One region of the Saccharopolyspora antiqui genome, then DNA from elsewhere that is predicted to be linked to it. Evidence: riboswitches for the same ligand, from Rfam matches in the RefSeq annotation. Region 1 holds a riboswitch; the other holds the start of a gene.
What was found. A riboswitch is a leader RNA that binds a small molecule or an ion and turns the genes downstream of it on or off. The one in region 1 is predicted to bind glycine.

Region 1 (8,954 bases):
AGGCCAGCATGAACTGGCCGACCTCGCGGCGGCGGGCGAGCTCCAGCAGTTCCTGGGTGACCGCCACGTTGTTGGCGTAGGTCTCGTCCGGCTGGTCCACCGAACGCAGCACCGAGGTGATCGCGGCCAGGTGGATGATCCCGGCGCCACCCGCCGCAACCGCGGCCTCCCGCACCGCGGCGTCCCGCAGGTCGCCTTCCAGGTAGGTCACCAGGTCGCTGCGCAGCTCGGCGGGCGGGGCCTGCAGGTCGACGATGGTGACCGGGGTTCGGCGCGCCAGGAAGGCGCGCACCACTGCCCTGCCCACGAAGCCGGAACCACCGGTCACGACAACACGATCGGCCTGGGCAGTGTCTGCTGCGGGAGGAATTACGCTGCTTGGCACGCGCCAGACTCTAACCGCCGCCGCAGGCCCTCCGGTCCACACCTGTCCCGAACCGCGACACCCGCGTTATCGACCGAGATGTTCCCTAAGTCCGTTCAGACCGGTTCGATACACCCCTTGGGCGAAGGTCTGGTCCATCCGCTGCTCGTCCGCGGCGTCGGCGTCGAAATTCGCGAACCACTCGACGAAGCTGTGCCCGGTGTCGGTGATCGGCGCGACGCGGATGGTGGCGCGGTAGCTGCGCACCGGGAAGGGGCTCGTCACGAACTCGTAGGTGTAGCTGCGGTCGACGTCGTCCAGCGCGATCAGCCGCTCCCGGACCGCTGCGCCATCGCCCAGGGTCAGGTGCCGGACGCAGCCCACCGCGTCCGCCGGGCCGCCGCCCTCGATCTCGCTCGCTCGGATGCCCGGATGCCAGACCACCAGACCGTTGAAGTCGCGCACCGCCTGCCACACCTGCTCGGCCGACGCCTCGATCACCGCGCTCGCATAGGACTTCGCCACCGCTTCCTCCTCTTCTCCACCAAACGATTCCAACGGGAGGCCTCAGAACCGGAGGTTCGTGAAGGCCTTCGTCTGCTCGGTCAGCGCTTGCTCGGTGGGCAGTCGCTCCATGCTGCTCGCGCCGTAGAAACCGTGGCAGCGCTTGGTGCGCGACAGCACGTACGCGGCGTCTTCGGGCATCGAGATCGGCCCGCCGTGGCAGAGCACCAGCACGTCGTCGCGCACCTCGCTGGCAGCCTGCGCCCATTCGTCGATCAGCGCCACGCAGTCGTCCAGCGATTTGGCGGTCTCGGCGCCGATGGCACCGCCGGTGGTCAATCCGAGGTGGCACACGATGATGTCCGCACCGGCCTCGGTCATCGCCCGAGCATCGGTGCTGGAGAACACGTACGGCGTGGTGAGCAGGTCGGCGTCGCGCGCGGCGGCGACGAGTTCGACCTCCAAGCCGTAACCCATGCCGGTTTCCTCCAGGTTCGCCCGGAAGGTGCCGTCGATGAGCCCGACGGTCGGGAAGTTCTGGATCCCGGCGAACCCGAGGTCGCGCAGCTCGGCCAGGAAGCGATCCCGCAGCATGAACGGGTCGGTGCCGTTCACCCCGGCCAGCACCGGGGTGCGCCGCACCACCGGCAGCACCTCGCGGGCCATCTCCACCACGATGTCGTTGGCGTTGCCGTAAGCCAGCAGTCCGGCCAGCGAACCCCGCCCCGCCATCCGGTAGCGGCCGGAGTTGTAGATGACGATCAGGTCGATGCCGCCGGATTCCTCGCACTTGGCGGAGAGCCCTGTGCCCGCGCCGCCGCCGACGATCGGTTCGCCGCGCTCGACCTTGGCGCGCAACCCGCGCAGCACTTCGGCGCGCTCGAATCGACTCATCGTGCCTCCTGACGAGCAACATCGCGGAACGCCGCGATCAGCGCGGCGGCGAACTCCGGATCGTTGACGTTGTGCGGTACTCGCTGGACCTGCCGGTCGGCGGTCTGCTTCAACTGGCCCTCCAGGGTGTCGAAGAGCACCGCATCCGCCTCGGGATCGTAGAAGGGCTGACCCGGTGCGTCCAACATGGACACTCCGCCGGTCGGGAGCAGCAACCGCACCGGCCCTCGACAGGCGTTGAGCTTGGCGGCGATGAACTCGGCGATCAGCCGACATTCGGCAGCGGTCGTGCGCATCAGCGTGACCTGCGGATTGTGCACGTACAGGTGGCGATCCCGGTACTGCGGCGGAACCGTTTCCAGCGCACCGAAGTTCACCATGTCCAGGGCGCCGCACGAGCCGACGTAGGGCACCTCGGTCCGCGCGATGGCGTCCAGGCGCTGCTGCCCCGCGCTCATCACACCACCGGCGATCAGGTCGCAGACCTCCGTGGTGGTGATGTCCAAAACCGCGCGGACCAAGCCGTCGTCGACGAGCTTTTCCATGGCACGACCGCCGGTTCCGGTCGCGTGGAACACCAGCGGGTCGTAATCGGCGGCCAGTTGTTCGGCCACCGCGGTCACGCACGGCGTGGTGACGCCGAACATCGACAGCGCCACGGCCGGTTTGTCCTCGGCGGGCGGCACCGGACGGGTCGCGGCGCCGAGCAGTGCGTGCGCGGCGTTTCCCAGCACCTGGCGGGAAATCCGGTTCAACCCGGCGACATCGGTGACCGACGGGAACATCGCGATGTCGGTCGCGTCCACATAGGGCGAAACGTCCCCGGAGGCCACGGTGGACACCATCACCTTGGGCACGCCGACCGGTAATGCGCGCATCGCGGGCGTGATCAGCGCGGTGCCGCCCGATCCGCCGAGCCCGATGATCCCGTCGACGTCCCGATCGGACAGGAACCGCTCGAACGCGGTGGCCATCGCGACGACGGCGGAGCCGCGATCGCCGGTGAACACCGCGGCGGCGCCGTCCGGGTGGTGCGCGGCGACCGCGGCGGCCGACACATCGGCATCGGAGGTCCCACCGCTGGTGGACAGGTCCACGGTGACCACCGGATGCCCGCGGGCGACGAGCCCGGCGACGTAGTGCAGCTCCGCGCCTTTGGTGTCGAATGTTCCGACAACGTACGCGCTGCCCATCGCGACCTCCGCTGCTCGGCATCGAAGCAACCCCGCGAGACTCTACTGTTGATCTCGCCGCAGCACAGCCCGTTGCCCAGGCGATTTCGTCAGCGGCGCCGCTGCTTGGGGACGTGGCCGAGCCGACGGGAGTGCGCGTGGGTCGCCTGCACCCACTGCGCAACCGCCGGGCGCGTGATCAGGACCATCAGCGTGATCACGACGGCCGCGAGCACGATCCACACCAGCAACGTGGCGAAGTCCGCGCCGTCCTCGCCCAGCCCGCGCACCGAGCGGAACGCACCGAACGCGACGACCGCCATCGTGGTCCAACCGGCCAACGCCATTCGCGCGGCACTGGGAAACCTCGGGTGCAGCAGCCCCACCACGCCGAGGGCGTGCATCGCACCGACCCCACCGACGATGAGCGTGAGCAGCACCACGACGATCTCACCGCCACCGCTGGCCCCGCTCAACCCGACGACCAGGGTGTAGACGGCGACCCCGAGGATGATCAGCGCGACGAGCCCGCCGAGGACGGCGGCCGCGAGCACCACCCCTGGCCGCGGCGGAGCTTGCGGCCCGTACTGGGGCTGCTGGGGTTGGGGTGGTGGCACCGGACCACCCGGCCCGTGACCCTGCGGATACCTGTTCCCCTGCCAAGGCGGTTGGGACATGGCCACACTCCTGCTCAAGTGCTCGGGTGCTCAAGTGCTCGGGCGCCGCTGATCCACCGCAGATCCTAACGAATCAGGCCACCCGAGAAGACCAGATCGGCCAAGGAGAAGCACGTTGCCTCGGCGGGACAACGATTCCCGACAACGGGTCCGCACGACGAACGACCCCCGGCGCGGTGCCGGGGGTCGTTGTCGGCTCGGGTCAGTGGCTCTTGCCGCCCTTGCCGAAGAACTTGTTCTTGACCTGGTCGATCTTCTCCTTGTTCTTCGGGTCGGAGGCGTACTTCTTGGCCTGGTCGATCACCTTGCGCCCCTGCGGGCTGCTGGCGAACTCGGTGACCTTCTTGAACAGCGACATCTTTGCTCCTGGCGGGTCGGACTCGTGGGCGGTTCGGAGTACCGGCTCCTCCCAGGCTACCGACAAAACGGGCGCGCTTCAGCCGAGCGCCGACCACCGAGTCGGACGAAATCAACCGGGCACCGGCATCGGCGTCCAAGACACCTGTCCCAGACGTTCGTGCTGCGTGCCGGTTCGTGGCGATTTCGCGCGAAAATCGCCACGCTCCAGGCCAAGTACCACGCTCCAGGCCGGAGGCAGGCGCCGAGGTTCAGCCGAGCACGCCGCTGATCGAGGCGTGGCCCTTCAGCAGGTTGCGGGCCACCGTGCGGCGCTGGATCTCGTCGGTGCCTTCGAAGATGCGCAGCAGTCGCAGGTCGCGGTACCAGCGCTCGACCGGCAGTTCCTTCGTGTAGCCCATGCCACCGTGCATCTGCAGCACCCGGTCCACGATCTCGCCCGCGCGGGTGGCCCCGAACAGCTTGGCGATCGACTGCGCGTGCCGCGAGTCCAGACCCTGGTCGACCTGCCAGGCCGCCTGCAGCACCAGCCAGCGCAGCGCCTCGATCTCCACCGCGGAGTCGGCGATCATCCACTGGATGGCCTGGCGCTCGGCGATCGGCTTGCCGAAGGTCTCGCGGGTCTTGGCGTAGTCCATTCCCATCTCGACCAGCCGTTCGCAGGCCCCGAGCGCGTGCGCGGGCAGCAGGTAGCGGCCGCGGCCGATCCACTGCATGGCCAGCGCGAAGCCCTTGCCGACCTCGCCGAGCACGTTGCTCGCGGGCACCCGAACGTTGTCGAACACCAGCGCGGCGGGTTGGCGCTCCAACGGGCCCATGATGTCGATCGGCTCGGACTTCCAGCCCATGTCCCGGTCGGCGAGGAAGCAGGTGACCCCGCCGTTGGCCCGATCGGTGACGGCGAAGACCATCGCGAAGTCGGCGTCGATGCCGCCGGTGATGAACGTCTTCTCACCGTTGATCACCCACTCGTCGCCGTCTTGGACGGCGGTGGTGCGCAGGTTCCTGGCATCCGATCCGGCACCCGGCTCGGTGATCGCGAAGCACGACTTGCGGGTGCCCTCGATGGTCGGCAGCAGGTAGCGCTGCTTCTGCTCCTCGTTGGCGTAGTACAGGATGTTGTCGGCGTAGCCGCCGAACCGGAACGGCACGAAGGTGCGGCCGAGCTCGATCTCGATCAGCGCGGTCAGCACCGCCGACAGGCCCATCCCGCCGTACTCCTCGGGCGTCTGCACGCCCCAGAACCCGGACTGCTTCGCCTTGTCCTGCAGTTCGCGCAGCTCGTCCCTGGTCAGGCCGCGTTGCCCGGCCCGCTCGCGACGCAGCACCTCGGGTTCCAGCGGCACCAGCTCGCGCTGGACGAAGTTGCGCACCCAGTCGCGGATGTCGCGTTCGGTGTCGGACAGCGAGAAGTCGACCATCGCCGGATTCCTTTCAGTGCAGCCGCATAACTAACGACGTTAGTTTTATGGCAGCCTAAGACCGTCCCGGCGAGCGCCGCAAGGGACCCGACGAGGAGAGAACGTGCCCAGACCAGCCACTCCCCGGCTGTCGCCGGAGCGCATCCAGCGGATCGGGCTGGAGATCATCGACACTGACGGCCTCGACGCGCTGTCCATGCGCCGCCTGGCCGAGCGACTCGGCGTGCGCGCCGCATCGCTCTACAACCACGTGTCGACCAAGGAAGACCTGCTGCACGAGATCGCCGACGGCGTGATGGCCGCGGTGGACGTCTCCGGCTTCGACGCGGACTGGACGACCGGCCTGCGCACCTGGGCCCGCTCCTACCGGGCGGCCCTGATCTCGCACCCGAACCTGGTCCCGTTCCTGGCCTACGGCCCGGCCCGCCGGGAGATCGCGCTGCGCGCCGCGGACGCGGTGCACGGCGGCCTGACCAGCGCGGGCTGGCCGCAGCGCTACGCCACGATGATCGGTGCCTCGACGAAGTACCTGGTGGTCGGCTCCGCGATGGGCTCGTTCAGCGGCGGCTTCCCAGACGACGCGGCGGTCTACGACGACCGCTTCCCACACCTCAACCGAGCCCACCTGCTCCGCGAACACGCGGCGGAAATAGACGCGGACAGCTTCGAACTAGCCCTATCCGCCCTGATAGACGGCCTGCAGAAGCAGTACCGCGAACTGAGCGACGAGCGGATGCGCCGCGAGCCCCAGGCGTCGCTGGAAGACCCGGCCGATGTCGCAGAACTGAACGCAGCCCGCGACGACATGGGATCCGGCGACGCCTGGTGACGCGAACGGACAACTCACTCAGTCCACTTCGGGTAACCCCTTTCGGAGGAGACACAAGTCGCGGTCAAGCCAGTCCGAGATCACTCACTCGTCCGGTTGACTTGGGTCGTGTTCGGTTCGTAGCGTCCTGGGCGCACAACCGAATACCGCGCCGATGACGTCGTGCGGGAGAGACTCCGCCCGCGAGGTGGAGCGCCGAAGGAGCAACACTCCCCAGCAAACTCTCAGGCACCGGCACCGCACGACACCAGGCGAACACGGAGAAAAGCAGAAGCGCAGGCTTCTCGCCCACGGTGCAAGCCACCCCTGGGGGTGGCGAAACTCTCAGGCCAATGACTCCGGGGAGACCCGCCCGACCAGCGCAAGCCCGTGCAGGTCCCAAGCCCGTGCAGGTCGGAGTCGAGGTGCCCCCGATAAGGTTGGGCGCAGTGAGCTGACCGGCCCTCGACTGCCGACCGGTGCCCACCAGGAGGAGTCTCACCATGTCGTCGCCTCGGCGAACGCCCCTGCACCACGTGCACGAAGCCCTCGGTGCGACCTTCACCGAATTCGCGGGCTGGCAGATGCCGGTGCGCTACTCCGGCGACATCGCCGAGCACAACGCGGTCCGGGGCAGCGCCGGACTGTTCGACCTGACCCACATGGGTGAGATTCGCATCAGCGGGCCGCAGGCCGCCGAAGCGCTGGACCACGCGCTGGTCGGGGCCGCGTCGGCGATCAAGCCCGGCCGCGCCCGCTACACGATGATCTGCAACGACTCCGGTGGCGTGCTCGACGACCTGATCGTCTACCGGCTCGACGAGCAGGAGTTCCTGGTGGTGGCCAACGCCGCCAACGCGGCCCTGGTGTCCGCCGAGTTGGCCGACCGGGTCGGCGGGTTCGACGCCGAGCACCGGGACGTCTCCGACGACTACGCGCTGATCGCCGTGCAGGGCCCCAACGCCGTCGCGATCCTCGCGCCGTTGACCGACACCGACCTCGACGAGGTCAAGTACTACGCGGGCTACCGCAGCCAGGTGGCGGGCCAGGACGTGCTGCTGGCGCGCACCGGCTACACCGGCGAGGACGGCTTCGAGCTGTTCACCGCGCCCGGCGACGCCGAAGCGGTCTGGCAGGCGCTGACCGAGTCCGGCGCGCGGCACGGCCTGCTGCCGACCGGGCTGTCCTGCCGCGACACGCTGCGCCTGGAAGCGGGCATGCCGCTGTACGGCAACGAGCTGTCCGCCGACCTCACGCCCTACCACGCCAACCTCGGCCGGGTGGTCAAGCTCGACAAGCCCGGCGACTTCGTCGGCAAGGCCGCGCTGGCCGCCACCGCCGAGAAGCCCACCGAGCGCACCCTGGTCGGGCTGAGCACCGAGCAGCGCCGCGCGCCCCGGCACGGCTACCGCGTGCTGGCCGCCGACGGCGCCGAGGTCGGCGTCGTCACCAGCGGCGCCCCGTCCCCGACCCTGGGCCACCCGATCGGGATGGCCTACGTGGATCGCGACCACAGCGAACCCGGCACCCAGTTGCAGGTCGACATCCGCGGTAGGAACGTCGCGGTGCAGGTCGTCGAGCTGCCGTTCTACCGCCGCGAAGCCTGACGAGATCGAACATCTGGAGGACACTTGCGAGACATTCGTCATCCCCTCGCACGGGTCCGACCGGGTGCGGGTGTCCCGCAATACACAGGAGGCAACATCATGTCGACACCGGACCTGTTCAACGACCAGCTGGCCGCGGTGGATCCGGAGGTGGCGGTGGCGGTGGGCGCTGAGTTGCACCGCCAGCAGTCCACGCTGGAGATGATCGCGTCGGAGAACTTCGCCCCGCAGGCGGTGTTGGAGGCGCAGGGTTCGGTGCTGACCAACAAGTACGCCGAGGGCTATCCGGGCCGCCGCTACTACGGCGGCTGCGAGCACGTCGACGTCATCGAGCAGCTGGCCATCGACCGGGTCAAGGAGCTCTTCGGGGCCGCGTTCGCCAACGTGCAGCCGCATTCCGGCGCGCAGGCCAACGCGGCGGCGATGTTCGCGCTGCTCAAGCCGGGCGACACCATCATGGGCCTGGACCTGGCCCACGGCGGGCACCTCACCCACGGGATGCGGATCAACTTCTCCGGCAAGCTCTACAACGTGGTGCCGTACCACGTCAGCGCCGAGGACCACCGCGTCGACATGGACGAAGTCGCCCAGCTGGCCCGCGAGCACCAGCCCCAACTGATCATCGCCGGATGGTCGGCCTACCCGCGCCAGCTGGACTTCAAGCGGTTCCGGGAGATCGCCGACGAGGTCGGCGCCTACCTGATGGTCGACATGGCGCACTTCGCCGGACTGGTCGCCGCCGGGTTGCACCCCAGCCCGGTGCCGCACGCCCACGTGGTGACCACCACCACCCACAAGACCCTCGGCGGGCCGCGCGGTGGCGTGATCCTGTCCTCGGATCCGGAGTTCACCAAGAAGTTCAACTCCGCCGTGTTCCCCGGTCAGCAGGGCGGGCCGTTGGAGCACGTGATCGCCGGGAAAGCGGTGGCGTTCAAGATCGCCGCGACGCCGGAGTTCAACGACCGGCAGCGGCGCACCGTGGAGGGCGCGCAGATCCTGGCCGGGCGCCTGCTGGCCGACGACGCCGCCCAGGCCGGGGTGCGGCTGGTCTCCGGCGGCACCGACGTCCACCTGGTGCTGGTGGACCTGCGGGATTCCGAACTGGACGGCAAGCAGGCCGAGGACCGGCTGCACGAGATCGGCATCACCG
Region 2 (8,954 bases), on a different contig from region 1:
TCCGCCGCCGTTGCCAGGGGCGCATCATTCCCGCCGGATGAGATTGACCCGACCGCTTTGTGCTCGCAGCACAACGCGCCCGGCGCACCGCAGCGCTACACCAATGGGTTCGGATTTCCTGCCCGAAACCCGAAGCTGCCGGGTCCGCGACAGCAAGGTTCCCTTCCTCACAAAGGCACCGACCAGGCCCGCAGCAGCACTTTCCGGCCACGGATGACAGAAAGGTTCCCTTGCTGCACGTCACGCGGGTTGCCGCGGGCCCACTGATGACAGGAAGGTTCCCTTCCTCGCACAGCACCGTCGCCCGCGGTCGAGTGGCGGGTGACAGGAAGGTTCCCTTGCTCCCATCTGGCGCCGGGCGGTTCGGTGTGGTGGGAGTGGCAGGAAGGTTCCCTTGCTTTCAGCCGTGCTGCGCCCAGTGCTCGGCGAGTAGTTGCACGAGCAGCGCGGATCGGACGTCGGGGTCTTCGAGGTCGACGTTCACGAGTTGGGTGAGTCGCTTCATCCGATAGCGGAAGGTGTTGGGGTGCACGCGCAGCTCGCGGCTCGCCTGCCGGGGATCGCCGGGGTGCCGCAGCGCCGCGTGCAGGGTGGCCAGGTAGTCGGTGCCCTGCGTGCGGTCGTGGTCGCGCAGCACCGGTATCGGCCCGAGCGCGCCGATTCCGGCATCCGTCGCCGCGCCCGCCATGCGGCTGAGCACCAGCAGATGCCAGTTGTCCTCGTACACCGCCACCCGCTGCGTCAACAGGCCGGTCCGCAGCAGGCCGATCAGCTCCTCGGCTTGCGTCCGCGACTGGGCCAGCTCGGCAACAGCCACCGCGGTGCCCACCGCGATGAGCGGACGGGGCGACACGTCGTGGGATGCGAGGGCTTCCCGCAAGTCCGGCCAGCCGCCGGGGCGGGCGCGGTCGGGAACCAGCGCATACAGCAGGGTGCCGATCTCGGTGACCAGCGGGCGCCGCCCGATCCCGCGCGTGATCCACTCCCACATCGCCAACCGATGCCCCTCCGCGGGGCCGGCCGACGATGGCACTTCGATGGCGACGACTCGATGCGGCTCGTTGGGCACCGCCAGGTCGTTGGCGGCGGCCCGCCAGCCTTCACCGCCTTCCAACAGCAGCCGCACCTGTTCGGCGGATCGGCGCCGCTCCGAATCCGCCACCGCGCGCCACCGCAGCAGTTGCAGCGCGACCAGCGGTGCGGTGTCCGCGAAGGCGGTAGAACGCTCCTCGGACACCTCGCCGGGAACCACCGCCCACATCGACCCCAGCAGCTCACCGCCCATCCGGATCGGCACGACCAACCGGGGCAGGGTTCCGTCCTGCTGGGCGGGCACGAAGATCGCCGAACTGCCCTTGCTGAGCTGCCGGAACGTGCCGCGAGCCCGGAACTTGGCGAGCACGTCGTCGGGCTGCTTGCGCCCCATGATCGTCGACACCCGCGCGGGATCGGTGAGATCCTGCCGCGCGGAATACGCCAGCACCTGGGAGTGCGCGTCCTCAATCGTGACGGGCGCGTCCACCACGTCGGCCACCGCATCGGCGAGCCGGAACAGATCACCCACACCGGCGCCGCGCGCATCGGCCTCCTCGATGCCGGTTCCGGCCAACGCGGCACGGATCAGCCAGACCAGCTGCGCCCAGGCGGTACCAGGCCGAACCTCGACCAGCGCCACCCCGCTCTGCTCGGCAGCCGCGACGACGGCGTCATCAGCGGAAATCGGCGGCTTGAGCAGCACTGCCGCGGCATCCTGTGCGCCGCACACCCGCGTCAGCGCCACCGCATGTTCGCGGTCCGTGACGGCCACCCCCAGAACGAGGTCACCGCCGGCCGCGGTCGGTGGTTGATCAAGCTCGGCGATGACGACGTCCCCGACGCAGACGGTCGGCTCCGGGATGACCACGGCGCGCAGCAGCGTCGGTCCGACTCTCTCGACCAGTGCCCGGATGTCCAGCATCACCGGCCTCCTGAGAACCTCGGGCCGCCTCCGGTGGGCGGGGAGGGCGTTGACACCAGGGCTGGCCCGTTTATCGTTGCTGAGCACCTCGACAATCGCATACCGGCCCTAGACCCCGTGCGGGAGAGACCCTGCGAGCTCACGTCGAGCCGCCAGGGCGCCGAAGGAGCAAGACTCCCCACAAACTCTCAGGCACCCATGACCGTTCGGGCGAGGCAACTCTGGAAAGCGTGCGTCATCGATGACGCTCCACCCACGGTGCAAGCCGCGACTGCCGCGGTGAAGCTCTCAGGTTCCGCAACAGAGGGGGAGGCCCAGCAACCCCGGGCATGCGTGCCCCCCGACAGCTATGGAGCCTCCCCGCATGTCCATGCCCGAGAACCTGCGCTACACCGAAGAACACGAGTGGCTTGCCGACCGCGGCGAACTGGTCCGGATCGGCATCACCCAACATGCCGCCGACGCCCTCGGCGACATCGTCTACGTCCAGTTGCCCGCGGTCGGAGACCAGATCGAGGCCGGTCAGTCCTGCGGTGAACTGGAGTCCACCAAGTCCGTCAGCGACCTGTTCGCGCCGGTGAGCGGCGAGGTCGTGGCGATCAACGAGTCCGTTGTGGACGATCCCGCGCTGGTCAACACCGAGCCCTTCGGTGGGGGTTGGCTGCTTGAGGTGCGCGCCACCGACACCGGTGCGGTGCTCACCGCCGAGCAGTACGCGGAACTGATCGCGCAGTAGCCGGGTCGGGCGACGGAGGAGAGCGCCAATGGCGATCAGCGTCTTCGACCTGTTCTCGGTGGGCATCGGGCCGTCCAGCTCGCACACCGTTGGCCCGATGCGCGCTGCGAAGCGGTTCGCGCAGCGGCTGCGCGACGCGGGCCGGTTGCCGCAGGTGAAGCGGATCAAGGCGGAACTGTTCGGTTCGCTGGGAGCGACCGGGCACGGGCACGGCAGCCCGAAGGCGGTGCTGCTCGGTCTGGAGGGCCACAGCCCGGAAAGCGTCGACCCGGCCGCGGTTGAGGGCCGGGTGGCGGAAATCCGGGAGACCGGGCGGTTGCTGGTCGACGAAGTGCAGGAGATCAGGTTCGTGGTGGACCGGGATCTGGTGATGCACCGCCGCAGGTCACTGCCCTTGCACCCCAACGGGATGCGGTTCACCGCGTTCGGCGCCGACGACGCCGAGTTGGACACCGCGGTGTTCTATTCGGTGGGCGGTGGTTTCGTCGTCGACGAGGACGCCACTGGTGCCGATCGGATCAAACCCGACGAGACGGTGTTGAAGTTCCCGTTCCGCACCGGTGCGGAACTGCTCGCCCGAACCGCCGAGTCCGGGCTGTCGATCAGCGACATCATGCTGGCCAACGAGTTGTCCTGGCGCGACGAGGACACCGTGCGCCGGGAACTGCTGGACATCTGGCAAGTCATGCGCGAATGCGTGGACAACGGGTGCCGCAACACCGGAGAACTGCCCGGCGGCCTCAAAGTCCGGCGTCGGGCGGCGGAATTGGCCGCTTCGCTGACCGAGCGGGACGATCCGCTGGAGTGGGTCACCCTCTTCGCGCTCGCGGTGAACGAGGAGAACGCGGCCGGCGGTCGCGTGGTGACCGCGCCGACCAACGGAGCGGCTGGCATCGTGCCCGCGGTGCTGCACTACTACGTGCGTTTCGTGCCTGGTGCCGACGACAACGGGGTGGTTCGGTTCCTGCTCGCGGCCGCTGCGGTCGGTGTGCTGTTCAAGGAGAACGCGTCGATCTCCGGGGCCGAGGTCGGCTGTCAGGGCGAGGTCGGCTCCGCGTGTTCGATGGCCGCCGCCGGGCTCGCCGAGGTCCTCGGCGGAACCCCGAACCAGGTGGAGAACGCCGCCGAGATCGCGATGGAGCACAACCTCGGGCTCACCTGCGATCCGATCGGCGGCCTGGTGCAGATCCCGTGCATCGAGCGCAACGCGGTCGCTTCGGTGAAGGCCATCACGGCCGCGCGGATGGCGATGCGCGGCGACGGCAGCCATTTCGTCTCGCTTGACAAGGTGATCAAGACCATGCGGGAAACCGGCCGGGACATGAAGGTCAAGTACAAGGAGACCGCCCGCGGCGGACTGGCCGTCAACGTCATCGAGTGCTGAGAAAACCGCCCCTGAGCCGCGAGAATCTGCGCCCCGGGGCGTTCGCGTCGTGGTCGAGAATGGGGGTTTGCTCTCAACTTGAGTTGAGGTTTTAGGTGGTTTCATCAGCGGGATCTCGGAGGAAGGGGCCGGAGATGGAATTCACCGACGCGACCCATCCGATGGGGTACTGGACCGGGGCGGCCAACCAAGCCGTCGTTGGGCACATCAACGACTCACTGGTGGAACTGGGCATTGCGCAGCGCCACTTGTGGTCCTACCTGCGAACACGGGTTCCTGAATCGGACCGGGGAGCCGTCATCAGTGCCGACCCTGCCGCGCTGTGCGTGGCTCAGGGTGTGGCGGATTCCCCGGGCTGGAGCAGTACGAGCCGGTCGGCGAGCCCGGCCCGCTCGAACGCCTCGCGCAGTGCGTCGCCGCCTTCGGTGAAGTGCTGCCAGCTGTTGAAGTGGACCGGCACGATGCGCCTCGCCCGCAGGAGCTTCGCGGCCTCGACCGCCCCCGCACTGTCCAATGTGAGCAGTGCGCCATCGAAGAACCTGGTTCGGGCGGCACCGGCGAACAGCACCGCCGTGTCCACCGGGGCGAACCGGTCGGCGATGTGCCGGACCACGTCGAGCGAAGCGTTGTCGCCGCTGACGTAAACAGTGGGTAGGTCGGCCGCCGTCAGCATGAAACCGGCAACCTCGCCGGTCACGGCCTCGCAGCCTTCCGGGCCATGCTGGGCTGGCAAGGCGGTGATGCGCAGGTTCCCTCCGCTGGGGCGGGGGAGGTCGAGATATGCCCAGGGCGCCAGGGAGTGGGCGGCACCGGAGAGTCGGGCCGCGCCGCTGGGAGTGGTCACCGTGAGCGGCACGCGTTGCAGGAACGCCCTTCCGGAGTTGTCGAGGTTGTCCTGGTGCTGGTCGTGCGACAGGAGCACGGCGTCCACCTGGCCGAGGTCGGCAGGGGCCAGCGCTGCCGGAGCCGTTTTGGTGAGCAGCGCACCTGACGGGCTCCGGTATTCGCCCGGCTCGTCGAACGTCGGATCGGTGACCATGCGCAGGCCGCCGAGTTCCAGGACAGCGGTCGGGCCGCCCACGGCGCGGATGGTCAGCGCGCTGGTGGATGAGGCGTGCGGGCTGCCGACCATGCCGAACCTCTCACGGAAATCAGAACTCCTTCGTTGGGCGACGGTAGCTCTTCCTAATGGAATATCGCAATGTTTAACATGAGAGTTGTGGGTGGCCGTGATCTAGTGATCCCGGGGGAAGAGCGCTTCTGCGCGCTTGCTCTGGTCAACACCCGCATCAACCGATCAAACGGTCCGTTCGACGAGCTGGCCGACACCCCCGCCGCGCGGGCGTGGCTGGTCGAGCACGGGCTGCTGGCCAGCGGTGCCTCCTTCGACGCTCGCCGAGCGGAGCTGCTGAGAACGTTCCGCGAGTCCGTCCGCGCACTCCTCGATGCGCGAGCGTCGGATTCCACACCATCTCGGGAAGATCTCGCGGCGGTGAACGAATGCCTGCACGCACCCGTACTGGTGTGGGACGTCGACGGGCCGCGCCGCGCGCAGCGGTCGACCGATGATCCGCTGGACGCCGCGCTGGCCGCGCTCGCGGCGAACGCGGTGGACCTACTGACCGGCCCCTACGCGCGATCGCTGACGGCCTGCGGGGCGCACGGCTGCATCCGGCTTTTCGTGCGCACCCACGCCGCCCGGCGGTGGTGTTCGACCGGATGCGGCGACCGGGTTCGGGCCGCCCGCCACTACGCGCGACGCCGTACGAACGCCGATTCCTGAGCCCCCAGCAACGCCACCGACTACCGATCCGGCCAAGCGGCCGGTAGCAAGGGAACCTTTCTGTCACCCGCCGCACCGAGCGCGGCGCGGTGACGTGAGCAAGGGAACCTTCCTGTCACGCGGCAGGCGGGGCGGGGCCCGTGGCGGTGGCCAGATGTCGGCGATCTTGGATCCGGCGATCCCGATCAAGGTCTGGGGCTTGGATGACAGGAAGGTTCCCTTGCTCGCAGGAAGCCATCGGGTTGGGCCAAATTAGATTGCGCACAACTTAGTTTTGCGCTACCTTGGTTCTCGTGACTGATTCGCGGTTGACCTTGGATCGGCAGGTGTGCTTCGCGCTCTACAGCGCCTCGCGGGCGTTCACCAGCCTGTACCGGCCACTCCTGGACGAGCTCGGGCTGACCTATCCGCAGTACCTGGTGCTGTTGGTGCTGTGGGAGCGCGAGTCGGTCACGGTGAAAGAACTGGGCGCCGCGCTCCGGTTGGACTCGGGCACCTTGTCGCCGCTGTTGAAGCGGCTGGAGGCGCACGGTCTGATCACGCGGCACCGAAGTGCGGCCGACGAGCGGTCCGTCGCTGTCGCATTGACAGTTGAGGGGCGGGACCTGCGGGCACGAGCCGGGGGCATTCCCGACCGGATAGTGGCCGCAACCGGACTGGAGATCGACGAACTGGTCGAGCTGCGGTCCACATTGGATCGGCTGACGGCCGCGCTGGATGCGGCCGCGCAGCAGCAGATGAACGAGAAGCAGGAGGCAGGACGATGACGGTGCTGTACACGGCAGAAGCGACCGCGACCGGTGCGGGTCGGGACGGGCAGACGCGGTCCTCGGACGGAGTCCTCGCCCTCGACCTCGCGGTGCCGAAGGAGATGGGCGGCCCCGGCGGCGCGGCCACCAACCCGGAGCAGCTGTTCGCGGCCGGGTACGCGGCGTGCTTCCACAGCGCATTGCAGCTGGTGGCGCGCCGCGCCAAGGCGACCATCTCCGACTCCTCGGTGACCGCGCAGGTCGGTATCGGCCGCAACGACGAGGGCGGATTCGGCCTAGACGTCACCCTCGTCGTCGACCTGCCCCGCGTGCCGCGAGAGCAGGCGCAGGAACTCACCGCTTCGGCGGACAAGGTGTGCCCGTACTCGAATGCGATCCGCGGCAACGTCAACATCGAGCTGAAGGTGGCCTGACCTGGAAGGCGCGCAGATTGAGGCTCGGCAGTACGTGCTCGGGAGTGAAAATCCCGGTTCTTACCGGAACAACCACTCACGAGTCCCAGGCGCCACGCACGCAATCTGCGCGCCCTCTCAGGCGAACAGCACGTAGATCAGGCCCGAACAACCAGCGAGCACCGACAGAGCGGCCACCGCCGCTGGCAGTGCACCACCGGGCAACGGCTGCCGCGTGCGCAGCTTGCGCTCGCTGTGCAGGTGGCGTCGCCACACCAGCCAACTGACAGTGATCCCGAGCGGCAACGTGAGCACCGCGCAAATCGCCGCTGCGACGGTGCTCACGTGGCCGATGAGCCGCAGTAGCACCAACATGCCCACGACGAAGGCGAGTGTGGTTCGAAGCCACGCCAAGGTGGTTCGTTCGATCTGCAGCCCCGGATCCCAGGGGCTGCTGGGCCGCTCCGTCACGTCACAACCCGGTGACGAACAGCAGGACGCACGTGGCGATACCGATCGCGCCCAGCCCGTAGCCGAGTACCGGTGCCAGCCGCGGTGCGGGTAGCGGTCGACCGCATCGCAGGGCACGTTCGGTAATCATCCATCGAGTGAAAGCCGTTGCGCTGCAAAGCACTCCGGAGAGCAGCAGTAGGACCGCCAACGCGGTCCGGAGTGGATTCGGCTGAACAGAGACCGCGTTCAGGGCCTCAACGCCCACCCCGGCAGCCATCAGGGCCAACGCGGTGCGGATCCAGGCCAGGAAGGTGCGTTCGTTGGCGAGGGTGAACCTGGGGTCGGGTTCGGTGCCATCCCGGTACAGCCGCTGCGGCCAGCGTGAATCGCAGTCTTCTCGCTCGGGTGCCATGAGTTCACCGTAACTCCCCCGAATCATCGACCAACGACCCGTGCTCGCTGGTCGCAGCAGTGTCGGGCCCCGCGCACCGCGGGGCCCGACAGCGCATCAGAACGCGAACACCTTGCCGGTCGCGGCCTCGGCCACACAATCGTTCGAGAACGTCTTCTCGAAGGTGACTGGTCGACCGTGCCAGTTGCCCTTCGCAGTGAGCTTCACCGGCTTGTAGACCAGCGGACACATGGAGTGACCGCCGCTGAGCAGGTTGAAATCTCCGTTGACGGCATCCAGGGTCTGGCATGCGGCGCTCGCGTGCGGGTGTGAACCACCTGCTGGTTCGCAGGTCAGCAGTGCGGCGCGGAACGCGTCACCGCGCGTCTCACCGCGAGCCGTGAGATTCATCATGCTGCCGGTCCCTGCGGTTTCCGCGTTGGCCAGTGCCGGGACGAGCGCCATGCCTGCCAGCATTGCCGAAGCGAGGAAAGTGCGGGAGATCAGCCGTGTTGCAGCCATCTTGTCGATCCTCCTGAATGGGTTGAGCGGACCGTTCGCCTCCCTTTATCGCCGGGGCTGCTCCACCTGCGGCACTTAGCGCCCGCAGATCACTGAAACGTGGTTCGCTCGAACCGGTTTCCTGCACGAATCGTCACGGAATCAGGTTGGGTGACGGCGTTGGAAGTCGCCCATAAGCGGGGTGTTGCGCAATAAGGTGGTGGACCTTTCGCGGATCGCTGGTCATTGTTGTGCGGGACCACGCGACACCGGGCGGCGTGCTTGAGGTTCCCCCGATCCGGTGCTGAGGCTCCGCAAGACCACTCGGGCGCGGTGCGCCCGCAAGCGACAGGAGGCCGGATGGCGACGGAACCCACGGCGCCGGAAGGCGCCACGGTGCGCAAGGCGGCGTTCGCCAGCGCAGTGGGCAACACCATCGAGCTCTACGACTTCCTGATCTACGGCACCGCCGCGGCCGTGGTGTTCAACAAGCTGTTCTTCCCCGCCGGTGATCCGTGGGTGGGGGCGCTGCTCGCGTTCGCCACGTTCGGCGCCGGGTTCCTGGCGCGGCCACTGGGGGCCGGGGT

Region 2: another riboswitch for glycine. It lies ahead of gcvH (glycine cleavage system protein GcvH); the one in region 1 lies ahead of gcvT (glycine cleavage system aminomethyltransferase GcvT).

The regions. Positions count from the first base shown of each region.
Region 1 covers NZ_JBQQBO010000025.1:34,007-42,960, forward strand. The annotation lists gene ACTWQN_RS30330 (NAD-dependent epimerase/dehydratase family protein) at 1-328, opposite strand, end outside; gene ACTWQN_RS30335 (SRPBCC family protein) at 452-889, opposite strand; gene ACTWQN_RS30340 (phosphoenolpyruvate hydrolase family protein) at 932-1,762, opposite strand; gene ACTWQN_RS30345 (Tm-1-like ATP-binding domain-containing protein) at 1,759-2,955, opposite strand; gene ACTWQN_RS30350 (hypothetical protein) at 3,045-3,611, opposite strand; gene ACTWQN_RS30355 (hypothetical protein) at 3,814-3,969, opposite strand; gene ACTWQN_RS30360 (acyl-CoA dehydrogenase family protein) at 4,220-5,389, opposite strand; gene ACTWQN_RS30365 (TetR/AcrR family transcriptional regulator) at 5,493-6,218, shown strand; glycine riboswitch at 6,374-6,468, shown strand; glycine riboswitch at 6,469-6,567, shown strand; gene gcvT (glycine cleavage system aminomethyltransferase GcvT) at 6,701-7,804, shown strand; gene glyA (serine hydroxymethyltransferase) at 7,904-8,954, shown strand, end outside.
Region 2 covers NZ_JBQQBO010000027.1:68,776-77,729, forward strand. The annotation lists gene ACTWQN_RS31505 (PucR family transcriptional regulator) at 401-1,957, opposite strand; glycine riboswitch at 2,068-2,172, shown strand; glycine riboswitch at 2,173-2,271, shown strand; gene gcvH (glycine cleavage system protein GcvH) at 2,322-2,693, shown strand; gene ACTWQN_RS31515 (L-serine ammonia-lyase) at 2,722-4,077, shown strand; gene ACTWQN_RS31520 (MBL fold metallo-hydrolase) at 4,409-5,209, opposite strand; gene ACTWQN_RS31525 (CGNR zinc finger domain-containing protein) at 5,297-5,860, shown strand; gene ACTWQN_RS31530 (MarR family winged helix-turn-helix transcriptional regulator) at 6,154-6,627, shown strand; gene ACTWQN_RS31535 (organic hydroperoxide resistance protein) at 6,624-7,043, shown strand; gene ACTWQN_RS31540 (DUF202 domain-containing protein) at 7,161-7,493, opposite strand; gene ACTWQN_RS31545 (YidH family protein) at 7,495-7,887, opposite strand; gene ACTWQN_RS31550 (SSI family serine proteinase inhibitor) at 7,984-8,331, opposite strand; gene ACTWQN_RS31555 (MFS transporter) at 8,728-8,954, shown strand, end outside.